DNA from 2 places in the Streptomyces sp. NPDC026062 genome. Region 2 is predicted to be linked to the other one. Evidence: predicted binding sites of a transcription regulator. Region 2 holds the regulator's gene; the other holds the start of a gene.
The links. The regulator HspR, encoded in region 2, represses chaperone genes until heat shock. The targets are predictions, from matches to a motif close to TTGAGNNNNNNNNNCTCAA.
Positions count from the first base shown of each region.

Region 1 (8,528 bases), on a different contig from region 2:
GCGGTCGGCTCGTCGAGCAGCAGCAGCTCCGGCTCGTTGACGATCGCCTGCGCGATGCCCACGCGCCGGACCATGCCGCCCGACAGGGTCTTCATCCGGGCATCGATCCGGTCCGTCAGACCCACCCGGTCCACCGCGCGCTCCACGGCTCCCGCGATCAGCGCGCCGTCCATTTCCTTGAGCCACGCCACATAGGCGACGAACTCGCGGACGGTGAAGCCCGGGTAGTAGCCGAACTCCTGCGGCAGATAGCCCAGCCTGCGGCGGACCGCCGCGCGGCTGCGATGGTCCGAGGCCGCCCCCACGTCGCTGCCCAGCAGCTCGACCCGCCCGGAGGCCGGTGCGGTGGCCGTGGACACCACTCTGATCAGCGACGTCTTACCGGCTCCGTTCGGCCCGAGGAGACCGTGCACACCGGGCGCGAAGTCGAGATCGACGGCGTCCAGGGCGGTCGTACGGCGATGCCGGACCGTCAGGCCCGTCACTCTTACGGTGCTGTTCACGCGATCACGCTCACGAGTTCTCCAGATGGTCGAAGGATCTGCGGCGCAGCGCCAGCAGACCGGCGCAGAGCACGGCCGCGGCAGCCCAGGCGCCCTGGGCGGCGGGCCCCGCGAAGTAGCGGGCGGCCGTTCCCGGCGCGGCGAGATCCGATGGCAGGGTGGTGAAGACCGGTACGACGACGGCGACGGCCCAGCACACGGCGACCGACGAGGCACCGGTGCGGCAGCCGACGTACGAGCCGAGCGCCAGTGCGGCCAGCGTCATGGCGAGGCCCGGCAGCAGCCACGCCACGACGCCCGGGCCGGCAGCCGAGGCGGGCAGTACCGCCCAGGCGAGGGCAAGCACCGGGACGGTCACCGCGAGCACCGCGGCGGTCCTGATCAGCAGCAGCCGGAGCCCGCCGACCGGAGTCGTCGCGGTGATCTCGTGCATCGGGTCGGCGGAGCGCCCGTACGAGACACCGACCCCGGCCAGCGGCAGCACCGGCGCGACGACAAGGAGCAGCGGCCGAACCGAGCCGCCGAGCCCGCCCGCGTACGCCAGTGCGACGGCCCCGAGCGCGACCAGCGCCAGCGCAGCGGCCCACGCCCCGCGCAGGGCGGGCCCGGCAGCCCACAGCAGCCGCCCGGTCCGGGTGCCGGGCCCCGGTCCCGGCACCCCCGGACGCCCTCGCCCCCGGGCAAGGCCCCACGCCCGCCCCCGCACCCGGGTCCGCCGCCAGGCGCGCCTCCCGGCCGGCCGCCACGCCCGCCCCCGCACCGGCTGTGCCGCCGCGGCTTCGAGCACGGCCGCGCGCACCCCCTCCAGCAGCGGTGCCGCAGCCCCCCGGCTGCGTACCGCCGCGGACACCCGGTCCGCGCAGAGCGCACACGCCTCGACGTGCTTCTCCAGGGACCAGGCGTCGGTCTCGGCGGCGGTCCCCGCCGCGTACCGCCGGGCCAGTTCGTCTCCCACATGCCAGGCCGTCATGCCGTGCCTCCCAACGGACCGTTCTCCACAACCAGCCGGTCCAGTGCCGTCCGCAGCTCGCGCCGGGCCCGCAGGGCACGGGTCTTGACCGTCCCCTCGGGTATGCCGAGCAGCCGGGCCGCCTCCCGGGTCGTCAGGCCGTCGATGACCGTCGCCCGAAGGACCTCCCGGAGCTCGGGCGAGATCCGGCCGAGCGCGGCGCCCACGTCCCCGTACTCCAGACCGGCCAGGACCCGGTCCTCGGCGGACGGCACGGCGTCCGCCCGCTCCGCGCCGCCGGCGTACTCGGCCTGCGTCGCGCGCTCCGTCCTGGCGCGGGTCCGCTGCGCGTCGACCAGCCGGCGGGCAGCGATCACCCAGAGCCAGCCGCCGGCCTCGGCGCCCCGGTGCGTACCGGCGGAGCGCCAGGCGGTGACGAAGGTGTCCTGGAGCACCTCCCGTACGGTCTCGGGGTCCGGGCACCGCCGGTTCAGCCGGGCCAGCAGCCAGCCGGCGTGCCGGTCGTAGAGCGCGGCCAGCGCGCTCGTGTCCCCCCGCGCGACGGCACGCAGCAGCGCCTCGTCGTTCCGGTCGTCCCCCGAGGGGTGCAAGTGGCTCACACCTCTTCTATCGGCGGCCGGGCGCGGATCGGTTCACGCGCTGACGAGTGGCTGCGGCTACACGTTCGGCGGCGCCGCGAACGTCACGTCGGCGGCGGCCGTCGTGACGTCCGCGTCCGCGCTGATGGCCCACGCGGCGACCCGGGACACCACGGCGGCCGGGACCGCCTCGCTGATCCCGGGAGCTGCCGGGATGTCCTGCGTCGCATGGGCGTCGTACGGGAGGACGACCCGGTAGCCCAGGGCCAGGGCGGTACGGGCCGTCGCCTGCACGCACATCTCCGACATCACGCCGCACACGGCGACCGCCTCCACGCCCGCCCCGCTCAGCAAGGGGCCCAGCGATGTCCCCGCGAAGCCGTCGTCCCGGGTCTTGCGGATCACGGACTCCGTGCGCCCCGCCGCGACCGGCAGATGGAGCGCCCAGCCCGGTGTGTGGGGCTCGTCGCCCGCGCCGGGTGCGCCGTCGTTCTGGAGGTGGACGACGAGCGCGCCGCTCCGCCGTGCCCGCGCGATGAGCTCCGAGGTCCGCTCCAGCAGCACGGCCGCGCCGGGAACCGCCCTGTCCCCGGTCACCCCGGCCTTCTGTACGTCCACGACGAGCAGGGCATGCGAGGGCGGCGGGGAAGCGTTCATGGCGCCATCCTGTCCGGCGCCGCCGCGGGCCTCCACGGGTTTTCCCGCAAAGGGTGCAGGCGCAGAGGCGGGAGGCAGTGCGGTCGCTCGCGGGGACTACGACGGCCGTGCCCGGCGTTGCACACAGACGTGGCCCCAGGCAGGACACCCGAGGCAGACACCCAGGGCGGACACCCGGGGCAGACACCCAGGGCAGCGGCCCGGGGCACGGCACGCGGCGACAGCCGTCCCGTGATCGCTCACAGCGAACACACCCCGGGGAACATTAAGCGGCTCACAAGCATTGAGTCTTCATAGCTCAACTTGAATGCCGAAGGGGAGATCATGGCTACTGAGTCCAACGCCGTCACACCGCTGACCCTGCCTGTGCTGCCGCTCGACGACGAGGTCGTGCTGCCCGGAATGGTCGTTCCGCTGGATCTGTCCGACACCGAGGTGCGCGCGGCCGTCGAGGCGGCCCAGGCCGCGGCCGGTGAGAGCGGTGGCAAGCCCGAGGTGCTGCTCGTCCCGCGCATCGACGGTTCGTACACCGGCATCGGTGTCATCGGCACCGTCGAGCAGGTCGGACGGCTCTCCGACGGCGATCCCGGCGCACTCATCCGCGGTCGTGGGCGGGTGCGGATCGGAGCCGGGACCAGCGGCCCCGGTGCCGCGCTCTGGGTGGAAGGGACCCGGGTCGACGTGTCCGTCCCCGAGCCCCTCCCTGGAGCCGCCGCCGAGCTGGTCAAGGAGTACAAGGCGCTCGCCACCAGCTGGCTGAAGAAGCGCGGTGCCTGGCAGGTCGTGGACCGCGTCCAGCAGATCGAGGACGTCTCCGCGCTCGCCGACAACTCCGGCTACTCCCCCTTCCTCACCACGGCCCAGAAGGTGCGGCTGCTGGAGACGTCCGACCCGGTCGTCCGGCTGAAGCTCGCCATCCAGTGGCTCGGCGAGCACCTCGCCGAGCAGGACGTCGCCGAGTCCATCGCCAAGGACGTCCAGGAGGGCGTCGACAAGCAGCAGCGTGAGTTCCTGCTGAGGCGCCAGCTCGACGCCGTGCGCAAGGAGCTCTCCGAGCTCAACGGCGACCCGGAGGACGAGTCCGACGACTACCGGGCCCGTGTCGAGGCCGCCGACCTTCCCGGCCACGTCCGCGAGGCCGCGCTCAAGGAGGTCGACAAGCTGGAGCGTTCCTCCGACCAGAGCCCGGAGGGCTCCTGGATCAGGACCTGGCTCGACACCGTCCTCGAACTGCCGTGGACCGAGCGGACCGAGGACGCGTACGACATCAAGGGCGCCCGGGAGATCCTCGACGCCGAGCACGCGGGCCTCCAGGACGTGAAGGAACGCATCACCGAGTACCTCGCGGTGCGCAAGCGGCGCGCCGACCGGGGGCTGGGCGTAGTCGGCGGACGGCGCGGCGGCGCGGTGCTGGCCCTGGTCGGGCCGCCCGGGGTCGGCAAGACCTCGCTCGGCGAATCCGTGGCGCACGCCATGGGGCGCAAGTTCGTCCGGGTCGCGCTCGGTGGTGTCCGGGACGAGGCGGAGATCCGGGGCCACCGGCGTACGTACGTCGGCGCGCTCCCGGGCCGTATCGTCCGGGCGATCAAGGAGGCCGGTTCGATGAACCCGGTCGTCCTGCTCGACGAGATCGACAAGGTCGGCTCCGACTTCCGCGGCGACCCCGCCGCGGCCCTCCTCGAAGTGCTCGACCCGGCGCAGAACCACACCTTCCGCGACCACTACCTGGAGGTCGAACTCGACCTCAGCGACGTCGTCTTCCTCGCCACCGCCAACGTCCTGGACGCCATCCCGGAGGCCCTGCTCGACCGGATGGAGCTGGTCAGGCTCGACGGCTACACCGAGGACGAGAAGGTCGTCATCGCCCGCGACCACCTGCTCCCGCGTCAGCTGGAGCGGGCCGGTCTGGAGCCGGCCGAGGTGACCCTCGACGAGTCCGCGCTGCGCAAGCTGGCCGGCGAGTACACGAGGGAGGCCGGTGTCCGGAACCTGGAGCGTTCCGTCGCCCGGCTGCTGCGCAAGGTCGCGGCCCAGCACGAACTGGGGGACCGCGAACTGCCGTTCACGGTCACCGACGCGGACCTGCGCGGTCTCATCGGCCGGCCGCACCACGTCCCCGAGTCCGCCCAGGACCCGGCGGAGCGCCGCACGGCGGTGCCGGGCGTGGCCACCGGGCTCGCGGTGACCGGGGCGGGCGGTGACGTGCTCTTCGTGGAGGCGTCGCTCGCCGACCCGGAGACCGGGGCGTCCGGACTGACCCTCACGGGCCAGCTCGGCGACGTCATGAAGGAGTCCGCGCAGATCGCGCTGAGCTTCCTGCGTTCGCACGGCGCGGAGCTGGAACTGCCGGTCGCCGATCTCAAGGACCGGGGCGTGCACATCCACTTCCCGGCGGGCGCGGTCCCCAAGGACGGCCCGAGTGCGGGCATCACCCTGACGACCGCACTGGCCTCGCTGCTCTCCGGACGGCTGGTCCGTACGGACGTGGCGATGACCGGTGAGGTGTCGCTGACCGGACGGGTGCTGCCGATCGGTGGCCTGAAGCAGAAGCTGCTGGCCGCCCACCGCGCGGGCATCACCACCGTGGTGATCCCCCAGCGCAACGAGGCCGACCTGGACGACGTCCCCGCCGAGGTGCTGGACACGCTGGAGGTCCACCCGGTCACGGACGTCCGCCAGGTCCTGGAGATCGCCCTCGCCCCGGCTTCGGCCCCGGCGGAGCGGAGGATCCCGGCCGCGGCGTAGGTGTCACGCAGTGACGGGCGCGGCGCCACGGACACGGCCGGTACGGACGGCCCGTCTCCCCCTCGTGGGGAGGCGGGCCGTTCCGCGTGAGCGGCGGGCGGCGGGCCAGGTCTCCGGGTGAGCGGTGGCTACCGGATCGGCCGGTCAGGGGCGGTAGATGGTCCCCGGCACCGGCTCGGCGGGTGCCATCAGCTGGGGCACCGTCACGAAGGTGTAGCCGCGCTTCTTCAGCTCCTTGATGATGCCGGGCACCGCGGGCACCGATCCCTTGTAGATGTCGTGCAGCAGGATGATGCCGTCCTTGCTCGCCTGGTCGAGTATCCGCTTCTTGATCAGCGCGGAGTCGGTCGTCGAGTAGTCCTTGGCGGTGGCGCTCCACAGGATCTGCGACAGGCCCAGGTCCTTGCTGATCCCGGAGACCGTGTCGTCGGTGCGGCCCTGCGGCGGGCGCATCAGCCGGGGCTTCTTGCCGGTGATCGCCTCGATCGCGTCCTGTGTCTTCTCCAGCTCGGCGCGTATCTCGTCGGGCTTCTTGTCCGTCAGGATCTCGTGCGACCAGGTGTGGTTGGCCACCTCGTGCCCCTCCGCCGCGATGCGGCGGACGGTCTCGGGGTGCTTCTTGACGTGGTTCTTGCCCAGCAGGAAGAAGGTCGCGTGGACCTTCTCCTTCTTGAGGATGTCCAGCAGATGGGGGGTGTCCTCGGCCGGGCCCGCGTCGAACGTGAGGGCTATGCACTTCGCCTCGCGGCAGTCCACCGGTCCGAACGCCCCCTTGGCGTCCGAGCCGGCGTCGCCGCGGGCGGATCCGGGGGCCGTGGTCTCCATCGAGCAGCCGCTCAGTGTCAGCGTGAGCGCTGTCACAAGAGCGACGGCGAACCCGGAACCGATCGACTTCGTCCTACTGGGCACGGCAGGTAACTCCCTAGTCGCTTACACCGCACTTATGTGCGACTGCGAGGACTATACATAGCGCGTATACATGCCGTGTATATGGGGGTGGGTGGAGCCGATGAGGGGCTTCGTTCCTGGTCAGAGCCCTGAGCGCGGCGAAGCCCGGCGACGGGGTGCGTCACCGGGCTCTGCGCGGAAGGGGCTGCGGGTGGCTAGCCGTTGGCCAGCGCCTGTACGCGGTCGAGGGCGCCGTTGAAGTGGTTGTGGTCGCCGACCGTGGGGCCGGACGAGGTGTACTGCCAGATCGTGTAGAAGCCCCAGCCGGCCGGAAGGGTGCCGACCGTGGTGTTGTAGCGGGCCACCCAGAGGGGGTTGGTGGTGCCGAAACTCGCGTTGTTGCCGGTGCAGGCCTGCCACCAGCTGGTCGCGGTGTATATGACCGCGTCGCGCCCGGTGCGCGCCTTGTAGGTGTTCACGAAGTCGCGTATCCAGGAGACCATTCCGGCCGCGGTCTTGCCGTAGCACTGCGCACCGTACGGGTTCCACTCGATGTCGAGCACGCCCGGCAGCGTCTTGCCGTCCTTGGACCAGCCGCCGCCGTGGTCCACGAAGTAGTTGGCCTGGGTGGCGCCGCTGGTCGTGTCCGGGGTGGCGAAGTGGTACGAGCCCCGGATCATCCCGACGTTGTACGAGCCGTTGTACTGCTGCGCGAAGTAGGGGTTCGTGTAGTACGTGCCCTCGGTGGCCTTGGTGTAGGCCCACTTCACGCCACTGCTCCAGAGCGTCGACCATGCGACGTTGCCCTGGTGGCTGCTGACGTCCACGCCTTCGGTCTGGACCGCGCGGGTGGTGGGCAGTCCGCCCTGGCCGTCGTGGGCGACGACCCCCATGCCCATCGTGGCCGTGCCCCGGGCGGGCTTGGTGGGGTCTCCGGCAGTGGTGGCCGCCCCGGCGGCACCGGGCAGGGCGACAAGGAGGGAGAGTGCTGCGAGCAGGGTTCCCGCCGCCGCGAAGCGTGAGCGGCGGGATTTCTTGGAGCCGGATCTGTGCACGGGCATTGCGTGCCTCCGAGGCCTCGGTGGGGGGAACTGCTGAACCGGGGCACGCCAGAGGCACCCCTGGTGACATGTCATGGTGTGAACATGCCATGCATGACGCTACGCACGTAGACCCTGGTGGCGGAAGAGGGCCTGGGCGGTGCCGTTGGTCTAATCCTGCGAAATACTGGTGGAGCTGCGGCGATGACCAGCGGTGAAAGAAACTTTCAGTGGCGGGAAAGCTCATGAGGGGTGTTGACGTGCACGGGAGCGAAAGTGGGAGTGAACCCGGCGCAACCGCAGAAAATGGTGTGGACCACGAATTCCTCTCATTGGAGCTGGAGTTGGCCGTCTTCCTGCGCCGGGCACGGGCCAACTCCGGTGAGATGGCCCGTGAGGTGCATCCTGAGCTGGAGGCGGCGGCCTACGGACTCTTCGTGCGCCTGGAATCGGCAGGCCGTCAACGGGCCACCGATCTCGCCTCCTACTTCGGCGTGGGCAAGGCCACCATGAGCCGTCAACTGCGCGCTCTGGAGTCACTCGGACTGGTGGCGCGGGAGCCCGACCCGGCGGACGGGCGCGCTTTCCTGGTCCACCTCACGGAGGAGGGGCTGGCCCGCTTCCGCAGTGTCAGGGACGCGCGCCGCGACCGCTATGTGCGCAAGCTCGCCGACTGGGACCGTGCCGAAGTGGCGGAACTGGCCCGGCTGCTGCACCAGCTGAACGCCCGCGCCGAGGGCTGAGCGGGCCGCGAGGGCTGAGCGGGCCGGGAGGGCTGATTGGGCCGGGAGGGCTGATCGGCCGAGGAGGCCGGGAGGACCGGGGAGGGCCGCCGCGCCCGGACCGGCGGCCGTCTCGGGCGCGGCCGGGCCTTCCCGTCTCGGGCGCAGACGGAACATGGCCGGTTCACAGCTGCACGTAGACCGCCGTCGCGTCGTCGTGCCGCTTGCTCCGTCGCACGTGGGCACGGTCCGTGTCCGCGTCCTCCAGGGCCCGGACCCGGTCGATCAGCCCCTGGGGGCCCTCCTTGTGGAGCACCCCGAGACAGGCCGCCCAGTCGCCCTCGCCGAACATCTCCGTCCAGCGGCTCGCCCCGTCCGTCATCGCGGCGAGCGCGCGCACCCCGGCACGCGGCGTGCGCCCGGTG
Region 1 is NZ_JBVHOQ010000010.1:185,240-193,767, reverse strand. It holds gene ACZ4LX_RS12105 (ATP-binding cassette domain-containing protein) at 1-503, opposite strand, end outside; gene ACZ4LX_RS12100 (hypothetical protein) at 514-1,473, opposite strand; gene ACZ4LX_RS12095 (RNA polymerase sigma factor) at 1,470-2,072, opposite strand; gene ACZ4LX_RS12090 (isochorismatase family protein) at 2,130-2,708, opposite strand; gene lon (endopeptidase La) at 3,033-5,453, shown strand; gene ACZ4LX_RS12080 (polysaccharide deacetylase family protein) at 5,598-6,278, opposite strand; gene ACZ4LX_RS12075 (lysozyme) at 6,557-7,402, opposite strand; gene ACZ4LX_RS12070 (MarR family winged helix-turn-helix transcriptional regulator) at 7,627-8,124, shown strand; gene ACZ4LX_RS12065 (hypothetical protein) at 8,288-8,528, opposite strand, start outside.
Region 1: the regulator HspR is predicted to act here: its motif matches at 2,992-3,010, upstream of lon (endopeptidase La).

Region 2 (8,528 bases):
GTTCATCCGGGTGTGGCCGAGGAACTCCTTGACCAGGGTGATCGTGCGCTGCTTGGGGTCGTCGGTGCGGCTGCCTGCCGGTACGGGCTGTCCGAGGCGGACGAACCGGTAGATCTGCGCGACCGCTCGGGCGATGAGCGCAACGCCGACGACGGTCAGCACCAGCGACACGATGATCGCGGCGAGTTGCATGTGGGGCTCCTCGGGCCTGCGAGGGTGGGATCCAGCGATGAATGTTGCGTACTTGGCAGTCGTGCTCAGCAGTCGTGCTCAGCGGTCCGGCTCGGCGGTCGTACTCAGCAGTCCTGCTCGGCGGTCGTGCTCAGTGCCGATCCTCGGCACTTCGCACCGAACGTGCACCCAGCAGTCTTACTCAGCAGTCGCACCAAGCTATCTTACTAAGCGGTAACTTAATCAGTCTGTGCTGACACTATCCACTTATTCCGCCGTCCTGTAGCCGGGCAGGCGGTGATCTGTGTCGCTCAGGTCTGCCTTGCCGCGCCGCGCGAGACCCCGGACCGCCTCGCGCAGGGGTGTGCCGACGGCTTCCGTGAGGATCGCCAGGTCCAGGCCCAGCCGGTGGTGCTCGGCGTAGTGCTGGTCGAGGAGATCCGGTTCGTCCCACGGCATCGCCGAGCGGTGACGGACCTGGGCCAGGCCGGTCAGGCCGGGCTTCAGTTCCCGCCGCCAGTCTCGCGCACCGGCCGGCCGCTCGTGCGCGCGCCCCGGCGTGAGCGGGGCCGGGCCGACGAGGGAGAGGTCGCCCCGTACGACGTGGGGCAGCCGTGAGATCACGTGGAGCCGCAGCCGCCGGGTGCGCAGTGACCGCAGGACGAAGGGTCTGCCGCCCCTTCCCACCCGGGCCGAGTGGGTCAGTACGCCCCCGGAGCCGCGCTGCACGACGAGGATCAGGGCGGCCGCGGCGAGCAGGGGGGTGGCCAGGAGCAGGAGGGCCGAGCCGAGCGCCAGGTCCAGGGCGCGCTTCGCGGTGGGGCGGGGCAGGGCCGCCGGTGTCAGCGATCCCAGGACCGTGCGCGCGGCGGTGCGGTGCGGGGCTCGCGGGGGCCGCGGGGTGCGTCCGGCCGGTCTCCGTCGCTGCCGCTGACCGTGGATCTGCCCTCGCCTCTGCGTCTGCATCGTTCGCACCTGCCTGGGTCGGCCGACTGGGGTCGGTGCTCGTTCGCCGGTTTTGCACGGCTCACGGCATTTTGTGACAGAACGATCCCATGAGGCGATGATGGGGAGGGGTGTGTGGCCCGCGGGGGTGGGTGAGTGTCGCCCGTACGCACCCCGGCGGGGTGCCGGGCATCCGTATCCGACGTGTGTCTGCCGTCGTGGACCTCGGTGTTTTACCTGGTGGGGCTGGGGTCGTGCACGTTAGTTGAGTCGACTCGACTCAGGTCTGTTGACAGTGTGGCGGGTGTCGTGCATCCTTGAGTCAGATCCACTCAAGTAGTCAGTTGGAGGAATTGAAATGGCACGTGCGGTCGGCATCGACCTGGGCACGACTAACTCCGTCGTCAGCGTTCTCGAAGGCGGCGAGCCCACCGTCATCACCAACGCCGAAGGCGCCAGGACCACGCCGTCCGTCGTCGCCTTCGCGAAGAACGGCGAGGTTCTGGTCGGCGAGGTCGCCAAGCGCCAGGCAGTGACGAACGTCGACAGGACGATCCGTTCGGTCAAGCGCCACATGGGCACTGACTGGAAGATCGAGATCGACGGCAAGGGCTTCAACCCGCAGCAGATGAGCGCCTTCATCCTGCAGAAGCTCAAGCGTGACGCCGAGGCGTACCTGGGCGAGAAGGTGGCCGACGCGGTCATCACCGTCCCGGCGTACTTCAACGACTCCGAGCGTCAGGCGACGAAGGAGGCCGGCGAGATCGCGGGCCTGAACGTCCTGCGTATCGTCAACGAGCCGACGGCCGCCGCGCTGGCGTACGGGCTCGACAAGGACGACCAGACGATCCTCGTCTTCGACCTCGGTGGCGGCACCTTCGACGTGTCCCTCCTGGAGATCGGCGACGGCGTCGTCGAGGTGAAGGCCACCAACGGCGACAACCACCTCGGTGGTGACGACTGGGACCAGCGCGTCGTCGACTACCTGGTGAAGCAGTTCGCCAACGGGCACGGCGTGGACCTGTCCAAGGACAAGATGGCTCTCCAGCGTCTCCGCGAAGCCGCGGAGAAGGCGAAGATCGAGCTGTCGTCCTCGACGGAGACCTCGATCAACCTGCCGTACATCACGGCGTCGGCCGAGGGCCCGCTGCACCTGGACGAGAAGCTCACGCGTTCGCAGTTCCAGCAGCTCACCGCTGACCTCCTGGACCGCTGCAAGAACCCGTTCCAGAACGTCATCAAGGACGCGGGCATCCAGCTCTCCGAGATCGACCACGTCGTTCTCGTCGGTGGCTCGACCCGTATGCCGGCCGTCGCCGAGCTCGTCAAGGAGCTCACGGGCGGTCAGGACGCCAACAAGGGTGTGAACCCGGACGAGGTCGTCGCCATCGGCGCCTCGCTCCAGGCCGGTGTCCTCAAGGGCGAGGTCAAGGACGTCCTGCTCCTCGACGTGACCCCGCTGTCCCTCGGTATCGAGACCAAGGGAGGGATCATGACCAAGCTCATCGAGCGCAACACCACGATCCCGACCAAGCGCTCGGAGATCTTCACGACGGCGGAGGACAACCAGCCGTCCGTGCAGATCCAGGTCTACCAGGGCGAGCGTGAGATCGCGGCGTACAACAAGAAGCTCGGGATGTTCGAGCTGACCGGTCTGCCGCCGGCCCCGCGCGGTGTGCCGCAGATCGAGGTCGCGTTCGACATCGACGCCAACGGCATCATGCACGTCGCTGCCAAGGACCTCGGCACCGGCAAGGAGCAGAAGATGACCGTCACCGGTGGCTCCTCGCTGCCGAAGGACGAGGTCAACCGGATGCGTGAAGAGGCCGAGCAGTACGCGGACGAGGACCACCGTCGTCGCGAGGCCGCCGAGTCGCGCAACCAGGGCGAGCAGCTCGTCTACCAGACGGAGAAGTTCCTCAAGGACAACGAGGACAAGGTCCCCGGCGACGTGAAGACGGAGGTGGAGACCGCGCTCACCGAGCTGAAGGAGAAGCTCAAGGGCGAGGACACCGCCGAGATCCGCACGGCCACCGAGAAGGTCGCGGCCGTCTCCCAGAAGCTGGGCCAGGCGATGTACGCCAACGCCCAGGCCGAGGGCGGCCCGCAGGCCGAGGGACAGCCGGGTGCCGAGCAGGCCAAGGCCGATGACGATGTCGTGGACGCCGAGATCGTCGACGACGAGAAGGACTCCAAGGGCGGTGCGGCGTGACCGAGGAGACTCCGGGCTTCGAGGAGAAGCCCGACGTCCCCTCCGGCGCCACCCCTGACGACGCCGAGCCGAAGGCCGCCACCCCCTCTTCGGAGGAGGCGGCGGCCCCGGCCGGGGACGCGAACCAGACAACGGCCCTGACCGCACAGCTGGACCAGGCCCGCACCGCGCTCACCGAGCGCACGGGCGACCTCCAGCGGCTCCAGGCCGAGTACCAGAACTACCGACGCCGCGTGGAGCGGGACCGGGTCACGGTCAAGGAGATCGCGGTCGCGGGTCTCCTGTCCGAGCTCCTGCCCGTGCTCGACGACGTCGGCCGGGCCCGCGAGCACGGTGAGCTCGTGGGCGGGTTCAAGTCGGTGGCCGAATCGCTGGAGACGGTCGTCGCCAAGCTCGGACTGCAGCAGTTCGGCAAGGAGGGCGAGCCCTTCGACCCGACGATCCACGAAGCCCTGATGCACAGCTACGCACCGGACGTCACCGAGACGACCTGCGTGGCGATCCTGCAGCCCGGGTACCGGATCGGCGAGCGCACCATCCGCCCCGCGCGGGTGGCCGTGGCGGAACCCCAGCCGGGGGCGACCCCCGCGGCCGCGAAGGAAGAGAAGAGCGACGACGAGGAGAGCGGTGGCGGCGAGGAGGTCTGACATTCCGTCCGACCACCTGGCGGCACACCGCTCGCCCACCCGTCCGGCCAAGCGGCCGGTCGTCCGGAAGGAGGGACGTCGATGAGTACGAAGGACTTCGTCGAGAAGGACTACTACAAGGTTCTCGGCGTCCCCAAGGACGCCACCGACGCCGAGATCAAGAAGGCGTACCGGAAGCTCGCCCGCGAGTTCCACCCGGACGCCAACAAGGGCAACGACAAGGCGGAGGAGCGCTTCAAGGAGATCTCCGAGGCGAACGACATCCTCGGTGACGCCAAGAAGCGCAAGGAGTACGACGAGGCGCGCGCCCTCTTCGGCAACGGCGGCTACCGCGCCGGACCCGGCGGCGCCCAGGGCAACTTCAACTTCGACCTGGGGGACCTCTTCGGAGGTACCCCGGGCGGGGGCGGCCAGGGCGGCGCCGGCGGTTTCGGCGGCGGTGGTGGTGGTCTGGGAGACGTCTTCGGCGGCCTCTTCAACCGGGGCGGCGGCGGTACCGGCACACGGGTGCAGCCGCGCCGCGGCCAGGACATCGAGTCCGAGGTGACGCTCAGCTTCACCGAGGCGGTGGACGGGGCCACGGTCCCGCTGCGGATGTCCAGCCAGGCGCCCTGCAAGGCGTGCTCCGGCACCGGCGACAAGAACGGCACCCCCAGGGTCTGCCCGACCTGCGTCGGTACCGGCCAGGTCTCGCGCGGCAGCGGCGGCGGGTTCTCGCTCACCGATCCCTGTGTGGACTGCAAGGGCCGGGGCCTCATCGCCCAGGACCCCTGCGAGGTCTGCAAGGGCAGCGGCCGGGCGAAGTCGTCGCGCACCATGCAGGTACGGATTCCGGCGGGCGTCCTCGACGGCCAGCGGATCCGGCTGCGCGGCAAGGGTGCCCCGGGCGAGCGCGGCGGACCGGCCGGCGACCTCTATGTCGTCGTCCATGTCGACGCCCACCCGGTCTTCGGCCGCAAGGGCGACAACCTCACCGTCACCGTGCCCGTCACCTTCACGGAGGCGGCGCTCGGCGGCGAGGTGAAGGTCCCCACGCTCGGCGGACCGCCGGTCACCCTGAAGCTTCCGGCCGGTACGCCGGGCGGGCGCACCATGCGGGCCAGGGGCAAGGGCGCGGTCCGCAAGGACGGCACCCGCGGCGACCTGCTGGTCACCGTCGAGGTGGCGGTCCCCAAGGACCTGGGCCCGGAGGCCCGGGACGCCCTGGAGGCCTACCGCAAGGCGACCGCGGACGAGAACCCGCGGACTGAGCTGTTCCAGGCAGCGAAGGGAGCTTGAGGTGGACGGCCGACGACGTAATCCGTACGAACTCACCGATGAATCCCCGGTGTACGTGATCTCGATCGCGGCCCAGCTCTCGGGCCTGCATCCCCAGACGCTGCGCCAGTACGACCGCCTCGGCCTGGTCTCGCCCGACCGCACGGCCGGACGCGGACGTCGCTACTCGGCCCGTGACATCGAGCTGCTGCGCACCGTGCAGCAGCTGTCGCAGGACGAGGGCATCAACCTGGCCGGCATCAAGCGCATCATCGAGCTGGAGAACCAGGTCGCGGCCCTTCAGCAGCGTGTCGCCGAACTCTCGGCGGCCGTGGACGGGGCGGCGGTGGCCATGCAGCAGCGCGAGGCGCAGGTGCACGCCTCGTACCGGCGCGACCTGGTGCCGTACCAGGACGTGCAGCAGACGAGCGCCCTGGTGGTCTGGCGGCCGAAGCGGCCGAAGGACTGAGGGAGCCCGGCGGGCCGGCAGGACCTACAGGTCCGAACGCCCGGCGGGCCGGCAGGACCTGCGAATGTACGACGGAGGAGCCCGTCACCCCGGAACGCCAGGGGTGGCGGGCTCCTCCGTCGTGTGCCGCGGTGTCTGCTCGGCGATGCCCGACTGGACCAGTAAGGCGCCCAGCTGGGTGCGGCTGGTGGCGTTGAGGGTCCGCATGAGCCTGGCGATGTGGGCGCGGCAGGTGCGGACGCTGATACCGAGTTTGCCGGCCACCACCTGGTCCACATGTCCGTCGACGAGCAGGCGCGCGATGCTCTGCTGGACGGCGGTGACGGAGGTGCTCGCCGGGGTCGCCCTCAGGGCTTCGGTGAGGGGGGTGGCCTGGGCCCACAGGACCTCGTACACCTGGATCAGGTAGCGGACGAGCGCGGGGTGGCGGATCTCCAGGGCCACGTCGCGCTTGGCGTTCGCGGGGATGAAGGCCACCGTACGGTCGAAGACGAAGAGCCGCTCGACGGTCTGCTCGATGGTGCGGACCTGGATGTGGCCGGGTGGCAGTTCTCCCAGATACGCCTTGATGGACGGGCTGTAGCGGGCCGGGTGCTGGTAGATGTGGCGCATGGTGGTGCCGCGCTCGACCGTGGACAGGGCCCGTGCCAGCGCCTTCTTGAGCTGTTCCGCCGGGCGGCTGCTTCCCGGCTGGAGCGTCAGGATCTCCTCCCGCGCGCCGTCCAGGGCGTTCTCGATGGTCGCCTCGATCAGCGGGATGCCTTCGAGGACGGTGATGGCCAGGTTGGGGTCGGTGCTGGCGACGGATGCCAGCGGGGCCAGCGAGTCCGCCAGTGCGGCGGAGAGCCTGATGCGCTCGTGGATCTCGCGCATGACGGGCTGCAGCAGGTGGGAGAGGGCCGCGGAAGGCGGTACCGGACGTATCCAGGCGGGGTCCTGGGGATCGGGGTGCACCAGGGCCAGCTCGACCAGGCAGGGCGCGGGTTCCAGCGCGGCGCGGGGTATCCGTCCGGCGCGCAGTGCCTCGGTGTAGATCCTGACCGCCACGTCGCACAGCTCGCGGGCCCCGTGCGTGTGGGCCGGTCTGTCCTCATCCCTGCCCATTCGGGACCCCCCACTTTTGGCAGTGCAGCAAGATGACGGTGGCGGAAGCGGAGTCCGCGGGCCACTCTGGGCGTGTCGAGGGAGCCGGGAACTCCCTCGGCTGATCACAGGGCGCGGCCATACTCTCCCCCGTTGTGTGGCTGTGCCCGATCGGCCCGGGGATGCGGGGGTCTTTTGGGGCCGGCCCGGTCAGGAATCCTCATCGAGGATTCCTGACTGGGCGATCAGATAGCCGAGTTGGGCGCGGCTGGTGCTTCCCAGCACGGCGGACAGTTTGGCGACGTGAGCCCGGCAGGTGCGGACGTTCATGCCGAGTCTGCGGGCGATCGCCTCGTCGACATGTCCCTCCACCAGCAGCGTGGCGATGGCGCGCTGGACGCCGGTGATGCCGTCGCGGGCCGGATCGTACGGAGCCGCCTCGTTCAAGGGGACGGCCCTGCGCCACAGTTGCTCGAACACCTTCGTCAGGTAGGCGACCAGGCCGGGGTGCCTCAGTTCGAGGGCGATGGGCGGATCGTCCCGGACCGGGATGAAGGCGACGGTGTCGTCGCAGACGATGAGACGCTCGATGAGTTCTTCGAGCGTACGGATCTCCATCCGGGCGCCGGCCATCAGGTCGACGTAGGCGAAGGTGCGCTGGCTGTGCCTGACCGTGTGCTGGTACAGGGTGCGGACGCTGATACCGGAATCTATGAGAGGTTTGCTGCGGGTCAGCGCTTCTCCCAGGATCTCCTCGCTGCGTTTGCCCCCGGGCTGGACGGTCAGCACCTCGGTCCGGCTCTCGGCGATGGCCAGGTCGAGGGCCGCGTTGATCCGGTCGATGCCTTCCAGCACCGTGATGGCGTGGGTGGGCGAGGGGCTCTGGGCGCTGATGGCCATGAACGGTTCGAACGCGTCGGCCAGTTCCAGGGACGTGCGTCTGCGGTCCTGGATCTCACGTTCCAGTGGGTGAAGCCGCTGTGCCAGTGCTGCGGAGGGCGGAACCGGACGGAGCCACGAGGCGTCGTCCGGGTCGGGCAGCAGCAGACCGAAGTCGACGAGGCAGGGCGCCGGTCCCACCTCGGCGCGCGCGATGCGTCCGACGCTCAGGGCGGCCGCGTACAGCCTGACTCCATCGGTGCATAGGTTCGTGACCGAGTGAGTATGTGTCGGTTTCGTATCTGTTATAGGCAAAACTCCACCCCCCAGGGTCCTGAACATTCAGGAACATGATGCATCGATCCTGTGGCTTTGACGTGTCCGAATGAGCCATCGTCTCTTGTGGAGCGGGGGAGAGGAATTCATCAAGTGAGGACGAAGCCGACTATGTACAAGAGAATGCTTCGCTCAGTGCTTGGCACTGTGGTCGCGGCTGCTGCACTGCTGCTCGTGGCACATGTCTCTCCGCCGGACGTCGGGTGGGGCAATGTGCAGGCCGCCCCCGCCGACCTGCACCAGTCCGATGTCGGGTGGGGCAATTCCGTGGTGAACCGGGCAGAAGTGTGACCACGCCGCCGGACGACCGGACCTTCCGGCGCGAGATGGCAACCGCCTACCGCTCAGGGTGGCATTTCATCGACCTCGTCACGGCGCTTCCTCATCGTGGTGATTCGTTGATGGTCACTCTGTTCGGCGACCCGGTCGTCGTCGCCCGTGAGGACGACGGTGAACTGCGGGCCTACCGCTGCCTCCGCAAGCCGCGCGGGGCGCCACAGCCCGTGCGCTGCGCCATTCGGTACGACAT
Region 2 is NZ_JBVHOQ010000024.1:36,720-45,247, forward strand. It holds gene ACZ4LX_RS22065 ((Fe-S)-binding protein) at 1-192, opposite strand, end outside; gene ACZ4LX_RS22070 (sugar transferase) at 439-1,137, opposite strand; gene dnaK (molecular chaperone DnaK) at 1,475-3,328, shown strand; gene grpE (nucleotide exchange factor GrpE) at 3,325-3,975, shown strand; gene dnaJ (molecular chaperone DnaJ) at 4,057-5,253, shown strand; gene ACZ4LX_RS22090 (heat shock protein transcriptional repressor HspR) at 5,255-5,701, shown strand; gene ACZ4LX_RS22095 (LuxR C-terminal-related transcriptional regulator) at 5,786-6,805, opposite strand; gene ACZ4LX_RS22100 (helix-turn-helix transcriptional regulator) at 6,995-8,005, opposite strand; gene ACZ4LX_RS22105 (Rieske (2Fe-2S) protein) at 8,287-8,528, shown strand, end outside.